DNA from 2 places in the Noviherbaspirillum agri genome. Region 1 is predicted to be linked to the other one. Evidence: predicted binding sites of a transcription regulator. Region 1 holds the regulator's gene; the other holds the start of a gene.
The links. The regulator sigma-54, encoded in region 1, starts transcription at its own class of promoters, with help from an activator protein. The targets are predictions, from matches to a motif close to TGGCANGNAANCTGCTTT.
Positions count from the first base shown of each region.

Region 2: ACYVIA_RS03185 (pilin) is a predicted target of sigma-54. The motif match lies at 2,555-2,572, and genes of this name have one in related genera.

Region 1 covers NZ_BAAGWA010000005.1:231,158-238,738, reverse strand. The annotation lists gene lptB (LPS export ABC transporter ATP-binding protein) at 1-465, shown strand, start outside; gene ACYVIA_RS11725 (RNA polymerase factor sigma-54) at 483-1,964, shown strand; gene hpf (ribosome hibernation-promoting factor, HPF/YfiA family) at 2,076-2,423, shown strand; gene ACYVIA_RS11715 (enoyl-CoA hydratase/isomerase family protein) at 3,014-4,105, shown strand; gene ACYVIA_RS11710 (deoxyguanosinetriphosphate triphosphohydrolase) at 4,172-5,323, opposite strand; partial or broken gene aroKB (bifunctional shikimate kinase/3-dehydroquinate synthase AroKB) at 5,320-6,986, opposite strand; gene pilQ (type IV pilus secretin PilQ) at 7,040-7,581, opposite strand, start outside.
Region 2 covers NZ_BAAGWA010000002.1:100,968-108,548, forward strand. The annotation lists gene ACYVIA_RS03170 (M48 family metalloprotease) at 1-264, opposite strand, end outside; gene moaC (cyclic pyranopterin monophosphate synthase MoaC) at 360-887, shown strand; gene tfpZ (TfpX/TfpZ family type IV pilin accessory protein) at 1,098-1,856, opposite strand; gene ACYVIA_RS03185 (pilin) at 2,010-2,504, opposite strand; gene ACYVIA_RS03190 (FHA domain-containing protein) at 2,993-3,328, opposite strand; gene ACYVIA_RS03195 (Stp1/IreP family PP2C-type Ser/Thr phosphatase) at 3,330-4,151, opposite strand; partial or broken gene ACYVIA_RS03200 (IS1182 family transposase) at 4,356-5,686, opposite strand; gene sucD (succinate--CoA ligase subunit alpha) at 5,788-6,669, opposite strand; gene sucC (ADP-forming succinate--CoA ligase subunit beta) at 6,684-7,581, opposite strand, start outside.

The DNA of each region.
Region 1 (7,581 bases):
AAGCTGACCGTCGAGGAAAACATCCGGGCGGTACTGGAACTGCAACGTGTCAACGGCAAGCCGCTAAACCGTGCCGAAATTGACAAGCGCCTGAACGACTTGCTGGCCGACCTGCAGATTGAGCGTTTGCGCGAGAACCAGGCCTTGTCGCTATCAGGCGGAGAACGGCGGCGCGTGGAAATTGCACGCGCGCTGGCAACCAACCCTCGGTTCGTACTGCTGGATGAACCTTTCGCCGGGGTGGACCCAATTGCTGTCATCGAGATCCAACGTATCGTACGCTTTCTGAAGGAGCGCGGGATCGGAGTGCTCATTACCGACCACAACGTGCGTGAAACACTTGGCATTTGCGACCGCGCCTATATCATCAATCAGGGCTCGGTCCTGGCCAGCGGCAGACCGGACGACATCATTGCGAACGAGTCCGTACGGCGCGTATATTTGGGTGAGCACTTCCGGATGTAAGGAAGAACCAAACAGGCATGAAACAGACACTCCAACTTCGCATCTCGCAACATCTGGCACTGACGCCCCAGTTGCAGCAGTCGATACGCCTGCTGCAACTGTCGACGCTGGAGCTGCATCAGGAGCTGGAACAAATCCTGTCCGACAATCCGCTCCTCGAGCGGGTCGATGATCCTCTTGATCATTCTGTGCGCCTGCTTGCTGATGGCGCGATCAGCCCCGGAACAACGAGCAGCGGCGATGTGCCAGTGACGGATGCCAACGGCTCGTCCGGCGCCGACGAAACAGAAGCTGCTTTTGCGGGCAACGATGCCTCCGAAGGGACATCCGCCAGTGAAAATGAATGGAGCTTTGACGATGTGGCTCGTACATCGAAAGCACCGGAAGATGATGAAGCCCGTCCGCAGCTCGAAGCACATGAAACGACGCTGCGTGAACACCTGCTGGAGCAGATGCGGGTAACCGTACGCGAGCCACGTGACCGTGGGTTGGTGGAACTGATCATAGATGCGTTGAATGACAATGGCTATCTCGAAGAGTCGCTGGAAGAAATCCATGCACGCTTGCCGGAAGAGCTGGAGGTCGAGCCGGAGGAGTTGTCGGTCGCACTGAAATTGTTGCAGAGCTTCGAGCCTGCTGGTGTGGGCGCGCGCAATGCCTCCGAATGCTTGGCAATCCAAATTAGGCGCTTCCCCAAGGTGCCACTGGTGACGCGGCGCCGCGCGCTGGACATCGTCGAGAACCATCTTGCCTTGTTTGCCCAGCGCGATTTCAACAAGCTGAAGAAAGTTCTCGACTGCGATGAGGAAGACCTGCGCGAGGCACAGCATGTGATCAAGCAGTGCAATCCACATCCAGGTGCCTTGTTCGCATCCGACACGTCGGACTATGTCGTTCCCGATGTGATCGTCAAGCGCACGAAGAACGGTTGGCAGGTGATGCTCAACCATGACGTCATGCCCCGGCTGCGTGTGAATGCCTTGTACGCGAATATCCTGAAGCAAAACAAAGGTGAGGGATCGCTTACTTCGCAGCTTCAAGAAGCGAAATGGCTCATCAAAAACATGCGCCAGCGTTTCGACACGATCCTGCGTGTGGCCCAGGCGATTGTGGATCGACAGCGCAACTTTTTCTCGCATGGCGCAGTGGCGATGCGCCCTCTTGTCTTGCGTGAAATTGCTGATACACTGGGCTTACACGAGAGCACTATTTCTCGCGTGACAACTCAGAAATACATGCTCACCCCTCACGGCATGTTCGAGTTGAAGTACTTTTTCGGCAGCCATGTGGCGACCGAAGCGGGGGGAGAAGCTTCATCAACCGCGATTCGCGCACTGATCAAACAATTGATAGGAGCAGAAGACCCAAAGAATCCATTCTCTGACAGCAAAATCGCAGACATGTTGGGAGAACAAGGCATGGTCGTCGCGCGGCGCACGGTGGCGAAGTACCGCGAAGCTCTCAAGATCCCTCCAGTCAACCTGCGAAAATCCCTGTAATTATCGTGTTGTAGTGTTGTCTTTGTTGCTGTGTTCCGGCGTAGCCTGCTACGCGGAGATGCAATCGGGCACGTTGCGAACCGCCAGCGACACTATCCATAGGAGCGCTGTATGAATCTGATAATCAGTGGACATCATCTCGAACTGACCCCTTCTATTCGCGAGTATGTGAATACGAAGCTGGAGCGAATCAGACGTCATTTCGATCATGTCATTGATGTTGCAGTCATCTTGGGTGTTGAAAAACCGTCAGAGAAGGAGAAACGACAGCGTGCCGAGGTCAACCTGCGTTTGAGAGGAAATGTGATTCATGTGGAGAGCTTTGCCGAAGACCTCTATGCTGCGATCGATCTGCTGGTCGACAAGCTGGACCGCCAGGTTCTCAAGTACAAGACCAAGGTCCAGGATCATCAGCACGAAGGCATCAAGCGCATGGTAGAGCAACCTGCGGCGACCTGAGCAAGTCGCGCGAGTGGCAATCGGCGGATAAGCAAAGGGGCATTCGATGCCAAGCCCCTCGCTTAACCTGTTGAAGGTTTTGGGATAGCCAAAGGCTGATTGAAGGGCCGCATTCGCAAGGATGCGGCCTTTTTTCATTGGTCGGGGTCGCCAAGGTGCTGCGGCGAATGCAGGGGTATAAGCGAACTGCAGGAACCTTCCGACCGGCCAAAACGATAATCTGTGCCTTGGAAATCAGCGGGGCTCGCTGAACTTTATCCGCAACAGACGCCGTGCGCCTGCTGTGAGTTCAGCGTCGACCCTTTTGAGCACCATTGGAGCCGGGCTAGGTTCAGCATCCTCTGGCGTGATTGAGTTCGACAAACAGAAAGCCCCGTAAGTCGTTGAACTTACGGGGCTATTTGCCCGGTCAATCAACCGCTTTCAACAGGTTAAGCGAGAGGCTTGATTCGATGCCCCTTTTTCTTTTTGTTGTCGCGAGCCTGACGACAAGCGCACAAGCACCAAATGCAAAATGTCAGTGCAGCGACTGCTTGCCTTTTCCATTCTCGATAAAATAGCCCGACCTTCATTGATGAAAATGCTCCGACATGACTGACCTCGTCCAACTCTCCGTCAAGAACAAAACAGGCTTTATTACCCTGGACCGCCCCAAGGCTCTGAATTCGCTTTCACTCGACATGATCCGGTCGATGACGAAAGCCTTGCTCGCCTGGCGTGCCGACGAGACCATTCACGCGGTTGTGATCAACAGCACCAGCGAAAGGGCATTCTGCGCCGGCGGCGATATCCGATTCTTCTACGAAGCCGGATCGAGCACACCGAAAGGCCGCAGCGCACTTCTCGAGGACTTTTTCACCGAGGAATATGCGCTCAACCACCTGATCCACTATTATCCTAAGCCCTATATCGCCTTCATGGATGGCATCGTGATGGGCGGCGGAATGGGCGTGGCACAAGCCGGGACAGGCAATCGCATGCGCGTCGTGACGGAACGTACCAAGATGGCCATGCCCGAAGTAAACATCGGGTTGTTCCCTGATGTCGGCGGGGGTTATTTCCTTTCCCGGGCACCCGGCCAGATTGGCGCATATCTTGGCGTAACGGGCGAAACGATCAGTGCAGCGGATGCGCTTTACGCCGGCCTGGCGGATGTGTTCGTACCCGTGGAGAAACTGCCCGCACTGCTGGAACTGTTGGTAACCCACACCGCAGGCGACATTCGCCAGGCCGTGCAGGCGTTTGCAGAACCGTTCCGGTCGCAGGCCGATCCGGCCAGGAGCATGCTGGCTACCGAACGCGACGCAATCGACAGGCATTTCGCCCATGATGATGTTCGTGCGATCTGCGCGTCGCTGGCTGGAGATGCGAGCCAGTTCGCGCAAAAGACGTTATCTGTGATGAACAAGCGATCGCCGTTGATGATGTGCGTAACCCTGGCGCAGTTGCGTCTTGGTGCCAGCATGAGCGTCGCCGATTGCCTGCGCCTGGAGCGCACGATGGTCCGGCGTAGCTTCGAGCACGGCGAGGTTCTGGAAGGTATTCGTGCGGTGGTGATCGACAAGGACAATGCCCCGAAGTGGAATCCGCAGTCGTTGAACGATGTCACGCCAGAGATGGTCAGCCAATTCTTCGCTCCCGCCTGGCCGGCTCACGCGCACCCGTTGCGTCACCTCGAATAAAAACAGAGTGCACGCTGGGCAGCAGTCGTGATGCCTGGCATACCTTTGGTTCGGCAAGAAGATTGATTAGATCTCGCCGATCATGAACAAGCGGCGATGCTCGCGCATTGCATACCGATCCGTCATGCCGGCAATATAGTCGGCGACTTTCCGGGATTGGGTGCGCTCGCGTTCGGGGCCACCGTCGCTTGCGTGTACCTGATAATCGAGCGGCAGCAAGCTCGGCTCCTGCATGAAGGCATCGAACAGCTCCCTGACGATCCGCCGTGCCTTGCTCGTCATGCGATTTACCTGGTAGTGCTGATAAAGGTTCTGGCGCAAGAATCGCTGGAGCAGCACGGCTTCCTTGCGCATCTCGTCCGAGAAAGCGATGAGCGGTGGCGCATTGCGCACATCGTCGACGTGCTTTAGCTGAACTTCCTGGATGCGTGCTTGTGAGGTCTGGATGAGATCGACAATCAATGCGTTGATCATGCGACGAATCGTTTCATGTACAGCACGCCGACCGTTGATTCCCGGGTAGACAGACTCGACCTCGCTACGATGACGCGCCCAGAAATCGACTTCGCCCAACTGGGTAGTTGTAAGGAGCCCAGACCGAAGACCATCATCGATGTCATGGTTGTTATAGGCGATCTCATCGGCCAGATTCGTGAGTTGCGCCTCCAGCGTGGGTTGCTTATTGTCGATAAAACGCTGACCGATGTCGCCCAGCCTGGTTGCATTCGCCGCAGAACAATGCTTGAGGACGCCTTCGCGTGTTTCGAACATGAGGTTCAGTCCGTTAAACGCACCGTAGTGCTCCTCAAGTTCGTCTACGACTCGCAAGCTCTGAAGATTGTGTTCGAAGCCGCCATAATTCTTCATGCACCCGTTCAGCGCCTCCTGGCCAGCATGTCCGAACGGTGTGTGTCCGAGATCGTGGGCAAGGGAGATCGCTTCAACCAGGTCTTCGTTCAGGCGCAGGTTACGCGCGATGGAACGTGCGATCTGTGCGACTTCGATACTGTGGGTCAGGCGAGTCCGGAAGAGGTCGCCCTCGTGGTTGAGGAAAACCTGGGTCTTGTATTCGAGCCGGCGAAATGCGGTCGAGTGGATGATCCGGTCCCGGTCACGCTGGAACTCGGTACGTGATGCAGGGGCCGCCTCAGGAAAGCGCCGCCCTCGCGATGCCGCAGAACTGGCGGCATATGGTGCGAGGTGGGCTTCGAAGTTCATTTCGCGACGCAGGCCTTCAGTGTGGCGAGTAGTGCATCTTGCGGTGCAGGCATGATCACCGCAGTTCCGAGCGGTTTGAGAAGAATGAACTTGATCTGTCCGCCCTCATTCTTCTTGTCGACCTGCATCAACTCCAGCCAGCGGTCAACACCCAGGTCAGGAGCGACCACCGGAAGTCCGGCCGCCCGCACGAGCTCGGTTACCCGGCTCCTCGTTGCCTCGTCAATAAACCCAAGTCGCTCCGACAAGTCTGCCGCCATGACCATCCCGCAACCGACTGCTTCTCCATGCAGCCATTCGCCATATCCCAAACCGGCCTCAATCGCATGGCCAAAGGTGTGACCGAAATTGAGGATTGCACGCAACCCGCCCTCGCGCTCGTCCTGCCGAACGACGTCAGCCTTGATTTCGCATGAACGCTGGATTGCATGTGCGATTGCCGTAGTTTCTCGGTCCAGTAGCTTCGCAATGTTGGTCTCGATCCAATCGAAGAAGTGCGCATCAATAATGGCACCGTGCTTGATCACCTCGGCCAAGCCAGCGGACAATTCTCGATCGGACAAGGTGTTCAGGGTGGTCGTATCAGCAATCACCGCTTGCGGCTGGTAAAACGCGCCGATCATGTTCTTCCCGAGTGGGTGGTTGATTCCCGTCTTGCCGCCCACGGACGAATCGACCTGGGCCAGCAATGTGGTAGGCACCTGCACAAATGGCACGCCGCGCATATAGGTTGCAGCACCAAAACCGGTCAAGTCGCCGATGACGCCTCCGCCCAAGGCAACCAAGGTCGTCTTGCGGTCGCATTTCTCAGAGAGGAGCACGTCGAACACCTGCATCAGGCTGCCCCAGTTCTTTTCCTCCTCTCCATCCGGCAGGACGACACTTGTCACCTGCTTGCCCGCTGCGACAAGCGCCTTGCTCAGCCTTTCCAAGTAGAGGGGGGCAACAGTGGTGTTGGTAACGATTGCGACCCGCCGACCAGTTATTTGCCGGCTGACGAGACTCGGATCATCCAGGAGACATTCGCCGATCGTAATCGGATAGCTTCGGTCCCCGAGGTCGACTTTCAATGTGATCGGGGCGGTTAGCTGCTTTGTCATGTGTCTTTTTACGAAGTTGGGTTTGGCTTATCGTCGTCCGCGATTGCCTTTGGCCGGCGTTCCAGCTGCGTAACAATCGTCTGTACCAGCGATTGTACGTTAGGTCGTCCTGTTTCGATGACGAAGTCGGCAAGCTCAAGGTAATAAGGCTCGCGTTCGCGTGACAACTGTTCAAGCCGCTGGCGGGGATCGGCAGTCTGGAGCAAGGGCCGGTTCTTGTCGTGGCTGGTGCGCTGGAGGATGCTATTGATGCTGGCACGCAGGTAAATCACGGTGCCGCGGGTTTTCAGGTACTCACGATTCTCGGGCTTGAGGATTGCTCCCCCACCCGTAGCCAGTACGATGTCCGACTGTGAAGTCAGATCGCGAATCACTTCCGATTCACGTTGGCGGAAGCTGGCCTCGCCTTCAATCTCGAAGATAAGTGGGATCGAGACGCCTGTACGCGCCTCGATCTCGTGGTCAGAATCGATAAATCGCTTGTTCAGCTTTCTGGCTAAGGCCCGACCGACGGTGGTCTTGCCGGCGCCCATCAGGCCGATTAGAAAAATATTTCCCTGCACGCTTTAGAAGCTCTTTCTCGATTCTTGACATCCTGCTCACTGAGCGAGCTAGTTTAACGAACGGAAAGCTTCTCGTCCACGATCTTCGGAGTCAGGAAAATGAGCAGTTCGGTCTTCTCATTCGTGACGCCTGTCGTTTTGAAGAGGTGCCCCAGAACCGGGATATCGCCAAAAAGCGGTACCTTGGTGACTGCATCGCGCTCAGTTTGCTGGAAGATACCGCCAATCACCACTGTGCCGCCGTTGTCGATCAATACCTGGGTTTTCACATGTTTAGTGTCGATTGCAAAACCGGAAAGCGTTTCGCGGCCAACGCTATCTTTGTTCACGTCAACATCAAGAATCACGTTGCCATCCGGCGTAATTTGCGGAGTCACTTCGAGCTTCAGGTTTGCCTTCCGGAAGGCAACACTCGTCGCGCCACTGCTGGTTGCCTGCTGATACGGCAATTCCGTTCCTTGCTCAATAAGAGCTTTCAACTGATCCGCAGTAACGACACGAGGGCTGGAGATAATCTTTCCTTTCCCGTCCGCTTCCAGAGCTGAGAGTTCCAAGCCGATGAATCGCGTTGCAGCCGCATTAAAGAGTGTTAGTG
Region 2 (7,581 bases), on a different contig from region 1:
GCCACGTGTTTCCGGGCGAACGGAGAGTAGACTGACGCCGAAATTGTTCAGGTATTCAGTAACAGGCGCATCGTCCAGATAATCCCGGTCGCGCCGGATGCTATGCATGATCTGCTCACCCAAGCGGCGCTCCATGAGCGGCGAAAGGGCTTCGCGCTCGGTGTCGCCCAGGCTGGGGAGGTTTTGAGCCCCGGACACCGAGGGTTGAACGGAAAATGAAATTGCTGACGCAATAGCAACGACCACAATACGGGCACGGCGCATTATCGAAAGTGGAATGAGCTGAATGGATTTGGATTTCACGGTGCTATGATACCCCTCCACTGACAATCACTACGAAACCATTGCAGGCAAAGACCATGGCAAGCGAAAACGAAAAAGAGATGAGCGCCCCTCCTAATGACAGCTTGACGCATTTCGACGCAACGGGGCAAGCGCACATGGTTGACGTGGGCGCAAAGAGCGATACGCGCCGTATTGCAGTGGCGACAGGAGCGATTCGGATGAAAAAAGAGACACTGGACATTATTCAGTCCGGCACGGCGAAAAAGGGGGATGTCCTCGGGATTGCGAGAATCGCGGCGATCATGGGGGCGAAAAGAACGAGTGATCTGATTCCGCTTTGTCATCCGCTGGCAATCACGCGCGTGACAGCCGAATTTGAGGTCGACACGGCGCAGTTGCAAGTCATTTGCACGTCGCAAGTTGAAACTTACGGCAAGACCGGGGTGGAGATGGAGGCACTAACCGCCGTACAGATCGGGCTGCTTACTATTTATGATATGTGCAAAGCAGTGGATCGAAGTATGGTAATCGAGAGTGTTAGGGTAACGGAAAAGCGCGGCGGGAAGTCTGGAGATTGGCAATTTCAGAACGGCACGAAGTAGAGCTGCAGTCAGACGTTCTGCGTGGTGAGGGTCTATTAAAAAGTCCCGGTGCACGACTTTCGGAAATTGCTCGCCGAACCGAATGGCGAACTGGTTGTTTGGCCGCCAGCGTCTAGGTGATAGACGGCATATGGTAGGCGGCACCTTCCAGTTTTTCTAGATATTACGGACCTGCATGTGCCCCTTGTGATAAGGCTCCGCCTTTTTCCCTTAAAAAGAGTCCAATGGAACAAAACCTACCACCTCGAGGGTTTGCGCATCAAGCAACACCGTCCAGAAGAACTTACGGCTGACAAGCGGCATACTCAACAGATTGTCTATGGAGCGACCGGTTTTTTTGAGCGCTTCGTCAATTGTCTTGGCATGATCCGGAAAGCGGGCGATTAATTCCGTTCCAGGTTTAGCTGACCTACGTACCCGGCTGGCCGCCTCCGGATAGGGCTGCCAAAGATCAGGCCGCGTGCCCAAATCCACCCCCTGCAACGCCGCTATAGTTGCCTCAGCACTCTCTGCCGCGCTGGTAAAAGGACGCACCGCCAACAATCCGTGTCCGAACATGGGCAACGTTGTCAATCCGACGGGGGCTTTGTGCAACAATTCTTCAGACACGTCCACTGCGTGTACTACCCGGAAGCGATCCAGTTCAAACACTAGGTACACCGGACGTGCAACAAAAACCGTCCAAAGGCCATAACACAATGCAGCCAACTGCAGCAGAACGACTATCGATAAGTCGCGGCGCAATTCTTTCAACGGCTTGGTCTTGTTAAATATGGCAAAGGTTATGAGCGGCCCCAATATCACATCGACCACGACCAGCAACTTGAACAACTCGCGCCCGCCGGACACCTCGCTGTAAGGGTACGGGTACCAGACTGCAAATACCAAAGTCGCCGCCGAAATCCCTATCAGCAAACTTGCTAACAGGTGAATGGCCGCAGCATTGAAACGTTGTTTCCAATGAATCATGTTTATCACGATGCGTATCCTGTCGTGCCCTCAATTATTGCGGAACGGAACGGAACAATGAACATCAGGAATCCCCCTCGCCGCCATCGTATCGCCTTCAGAAATAGAAATGACCGCCGCAGCGGTCATTTCTATCAGCAAGATCAGACTAAATTAGCTGGTCGACTTGCAAGAACCCGGCAGGAATTTCGACGGCAACGGGTTGGTAGCAGCAGGACCGCACTTCCATTCGGTGATTGTCTTCTGACCGTCTGTGGTGCCGACCAGTGCGGTTGCGCCGACGTATGGCACCAAGGAGATGGCATTATGAGTTGCATCAATTTCGCTTGACCCCAAGTTGGCTTCGTTAGCGACGATGGTAATTACACCATTTTCATCGGAGGAGCCGGATGTCACCATCTTGGTTGCCGTTACGCTGCAAACTTCGGGCAGAATATCGGAAACGTCAGCACCCGTCGCATTTGAGACAGCATCAGTAATCCCGGTACGACATGTCGACGCCGCCAGTACGACTTCTGAAACGCGCGCACGCACCGTGTAATCCTGATAAGCCGGCAGAGCAACAGCTGCCAGAATACCGATAATCGCTACGACGATCATCAGTTCGATCAGGGTAAAACCTTGTTGGACTTTTTTCATGACTTTCATTTGCTTCTCCCTTTTTTGGAAATTTGGCAGCCTCCTGCCACGGTTCCTAATGAGCAATGACCGTGCCAGCCGGAAACCTGCGTATTAATGTGGGTTGCGAAACTTGGGAGTGATAGTTTTTGTCGACTCCATGACGCTTTTTGTCACTTCACGTTCGCCACGTTCTGGAGAGCTCGCTAGAACCACCCTAAATTGTCAGTTCTGTCCCAAGGTTGGACTTGGATCCCCGATTGTCACTATATTGATGTATCAGCGCGACGCAGCCCAAAACTGCTTCATCTTAGATTTCCTGTGCGCTCAATTTTTAAAAGCAATATTGTGTGCCGTCTCGTGCTTCCGGTAGCTTTTATATGTTTGCAAACAAAATTCTCGCTCGCCGCACTGTTGTCGAAGCTCGAAGAAACCGCGCCTCGCCGTCCGCCTCCCCGTAAAAAGTCAGAGGAGTGAATGCGTGACCGGGAGTGCACGTCGCCCTGCGCTCGTAGCAATCACCTCTCGGTCGAATCACGTAAGGGCAGCCGTACATAGCGCACGGTATAACGGCCCAACGCGACAAGATCACCATCTTGGAGAAAGTGTTTTTTGACCGGCTGCCCATTGACTTGCGTGCCATTCGTACTGTCCATATCTTCCAGGATCATTTCACCCTGCACGAACGTAATAGCCGCATGCTCACCGCTTATGGCCGGATCCTCGATCACCAGTTTGTTATAAGGTGCCCGTCCGATGGAAATGGTGCCCTCTTCGACGAGAAACTCATGTACGACACCTTCGGGGCTTGCGATGGCAAGGCGTGCAATTGCCTGCTGCGAGATCGGCTTCATTTTAAGAAATCCAGCTCCAGACGCGTCCCAGGAAACACGGCTGTTCTTGCTGCGATGATTGCAGGTTGATGAGAACGACTGATATGTTGTCATATCCTCCATTGTAATTTGCCTGCTTAACAAGGGACTCACATCGGGATTTCAAGGTGCCGGCTTGGCGGGACAGGATTTCTTCGATTTCCTCGGACATCAGCATGTCTGAAAGACCGTCCGAACACAGGAGATATACGTCATCCGGTTGTGCATCATAGTCATGAACTTCAACATCCATTTCGGCGTCAACACCGACGGCGCGCGTAACGAGGTTCTTGTTTTGTGCGAATCGAACCCATTTAGGTTCAATGAGGCCCGCATCAATCTGCTCCTGAAGCAAAGAATGATCCCTTGTGAGCTGTACTAACTTTCCAGCGCGATAGCGATATGCGCGTGAGTCGCCAACATGTGCGATCGTGATTCTGCCGTCGCGAATCACAGCGGCAACGATTGTTGTTCCCATGCCAGCGTATTTCGGTTGGGTGTCAGCGGCCTCCAAGACCGCCCCATTTGCAGCATGAATTGCTTCATCGAGCAGTTGTGCGATTGCTTGTACAGGACGCGAATCCGCGACCGCCGCGCGCGACCCTGCAAGCCTCCGCTCCAGTATTGATATAACGGCATCGACGGCAATGCGACTCGCAACCTCGCCCGCGCTGTACCCGCCCATACCGTCGGCAAGAATGGCGAGTCCATACTCCGGGCAGATTGCGACACAATCTTCGTTTTGAAGACGCACTCGCCCGGTATCTGTCTTCGCGGAGAATTCGAGGTTGACATCGTTGGTCATACACGAATTATACGTGTGCGCGCGTAGCTGGGCTGTATTGCTCAAGGGAGCTGCCAACGTCACCATTCGGCATGTCATTCATTAGCAATAGCTCCGCCGTACAAACCCGCGGAGCAGGAAAGACAGGGAGCCGAAGCTCCCTCAGACTGCTGACGAATCCCGTCTTTTTCGGAAGGTGGGGTTTTTTATTGTTCGCAGAAGCGATCAGGCGAGGGCGAGTTGCGCAGTCGGCGCGACAGTCGGTTTTTTGCCGAATTGCGTGCAACGCCAGTGCAGAGCCTGTGGTGCGGTCCACAGGTGCATAAATAGCGCAAACAATGACCGCAAAGCCTGCTCCAGCAGGCGCGCCATCTTCTTCATGTTCTGACACACTGCCACCAGCAGCGCTTGCGCGCGCACTTTCGCCAGCCCCCCACCCGGAAGCGGGCGTAGCGATGACCATGCAACTCCTTGGCATCGGCAAAGCTGCGTTCGACCGTTTCCTTGCGCCGCTTGTACAGCGCACGGCCCTTGTCGCTGAGCCGGTTGGTGGTGCAATAGGCGAGAAACTCGCCATTCGGGCACACGTAGCCATCGCGCTCGCGATCGTAGACATACTCGCGCTTGTAAGAATACCCGTCACGTTGATTCGGCCGACGATAGCCGATCACGCCGAAGATGCCGCGCTCGACCAGGCCCTTGCAGATGTGCGGCGTGAAATAGCCGGCATCCAGTCCCGTGACGGCCACCTCGAAGCCGAAACGCGCGCGCATGCGATCGAGTCGGCTCAGGTAGGGTTGGCTGTCGTGCACGTTGGCCGGTGTGACATGCGTATCGGTGATGATCGCGTGCACGCCGTCGACGGTGCGGTGATCCAGGTAAAAGAATCCGGTCGGCTTGCCGTCGCGCACCATGTAGCCGGCATCCGAGTCCACCGGGTTGACCTTGATGCCCTTGCTCGGCGGATCCTCGTCATCGGGCGGCAACGGCTTCTTGCCGTGTTCGGCGCGGTCGGCGCCGATGGAGGCATTGAGTTCGGCCAGGTACTCGGCCGGCTTCTGCTGCACCTGGTGCACATCGAAGCGATTCTTGTTGGCCGATGTCTTCAGGTGGGTGCTGTCGCTGTAGAAAACCCGGCCGCCGACTAAGCCGTGTTCGATCGTCTGCTCGACGATGGCATCGAAGATGAACTGCTCGATGTCGGTGCCGGCGAAGCGGCGCCGGCGGTTCTGCGACAGCGTGGACGCGTCGGGCACCTTGTCGGTCAGGCGCAGGCCCAGGAACCAGCGGTAGGCGACTTTGACGGTGATTTCGCGCACCAGTTGCCGTTCCGAGCGAATACCGAACAGGTAGCCGATGAACAGCATCTTGAACAGCATGACCGGATCCAGGGCCGGGAGGCCGTTGTCGGCACAGTACAGATGGGCTGTTTGTTCGCGGATGAAATCGAAGCGGATGTGACGGTCGATCAGGCGAAGAAGATGGTCCTTCGGAACCAGTTCTTCCAGCGTGACCATCTCCAGTTCGCGCTGGGCGGGCGTGGGCGTCTTGAGCATGCGCCATTAAAACAAAAACCCTCGCACTCGGCGAGGGTTTGTCAGCAGTCTGAGGGAGCCGAAGCTCCCTGTCTTTTCCTGCATCCTACTGCGCAGGATTGTTACAGCACCGACTTCAGCAAGCGCCCCATCTCGGACGGGTTCTTGGTAACCTTGATGCCGCAGGCTTCCATGATTTCCAGCTTGGCTTGCGCGGTGTCAGCGCCACCGGAGATTAGCGCGCCAGCATGGCCCATGCGCTTGCCCGGAGGAGCGGTGACGCCGGCGATGAAGCCGATCACCGGTTTCTTCATGTTGTCCTTGATCCAGTGAGCTGCGTTGGCTTCGTCCGGACCGCCGATTTCGCCGATCATGATGACTGCATCGGTGTCAGGATCGTCGTTGAACATCTTCATCACGTCGATGTGCTTCAGGCCGTTAATGGGGTCGCCACCGATACCCACTGCAGACGACTGGCCCAGACCGAGCGCGGTAAGTTGCGCAACAGCTTCGTAGGTCAGTGTGCCGGAGCGGGACACGACGCCGATGCGGCCTTTCTTGTGGATGTGGCCCGGCATGATGCCGATCTTGATTTCTTCAGGCGTAATCAGACCAGGGCAGTTCGGTCCAAGCAGCAAGGTCTTGCTGCCAGCCTTCTTCATCTTGTCCTTGACCATCAGCATGTCGCGGACCGGGATGCCTTCGGTGATGCAGATGGCGAGATCGAGCTCGGCTTCGACCGCTTCCCAGATCGCGTCAGCTGCGCCTGCCGGCGGAACGTAGATGACGGAAACGGTAGCGCCAGTCTTTTCCTTGGCTTCCTTGACGTTGGCAAAAATCGGAATGCCTTCGAAATCTTCGCCGGCCTTCTTCGGGTTCACGCCGGCGACGAAGCAGTTCTTGCCGTTGGCATAGTCACGGCAGCCGCGGGTGTGGAACTGGCCGGTCTTGCCGGTGATGCCTTGGGTGATGACTTTGGTGTCTTTGTTGATCAGAATCGACATGTTTCTTCCCTCAATTATTGTCCGTTGGCCGCAGCAACGACCTTCTGGGCTGCTTCTTCCATCGTGTCGGCGGAGATGATCGGCAGGCCGGATTCGGCCAGCATCTTCTTGCCGAGATCTTCGTTGGTGCCCTTCATGCGGACGACTAGCGGCACGCCAAGGGATACCGCCTTGGAGGCTGCGATCACGCCTTCAGCAATAACGTCGCAACGCATGATGCCGCCGAAGATGTTGACCAGGATGGCTTTCAGGCCAGGGTTCTTCAGCATGAGCTTGAATGCTTCGGTCACTTTCTCGGTAGTGGCGCCGCCACCAACGTCGAGGAAGTTGGCCGGCTCGCCGCCGAACAGCTTGATGGTGTCCATGGTCGCCATGGCCAGGCCGGCGCCATTCACCAGGCAGCCGATATTGCCGTCGAGGGAGATGTAGGCGAGGTCAAACTTGGATGCTTCGACTTCCGCCGGATCTTCTTCGTCGAGGTCGCGCATCGCGACGATTTCCGGGTGACGGAACAAGGCGTTGGCATCGAAATTGAACTTGGCGTCGAGGGCAATTACCTTGCCGTCGCCGGTCAGGATCAGCGGGTTGATTTCGGCCAGCGAAGCGTCGGTTTCCCAGTATGCCTTGTACAAGCCTTGCAGTTGCTTGCGCGCGTCGGCGATGGAGCCTGCGGGAACGCCAATCTTGGAAGCGATCGAATCGGCATCGGCGTCGGTCAGGCCGGTTGCCGGATCGATGATGACCTTGTGAATGAGCTCAGGGTGCTTTTCAGCGACTTCTTCAATGTCCATGCCGCCTTCGCTGGATGCCATCAACACCACGCGCTGGCTGAGACGGTCGGTGACCATCGACACATACAATTCTTTCTTGATGTCAGCGCCTTCTTCGATCAGGAGGCGACGCACCTTTTGT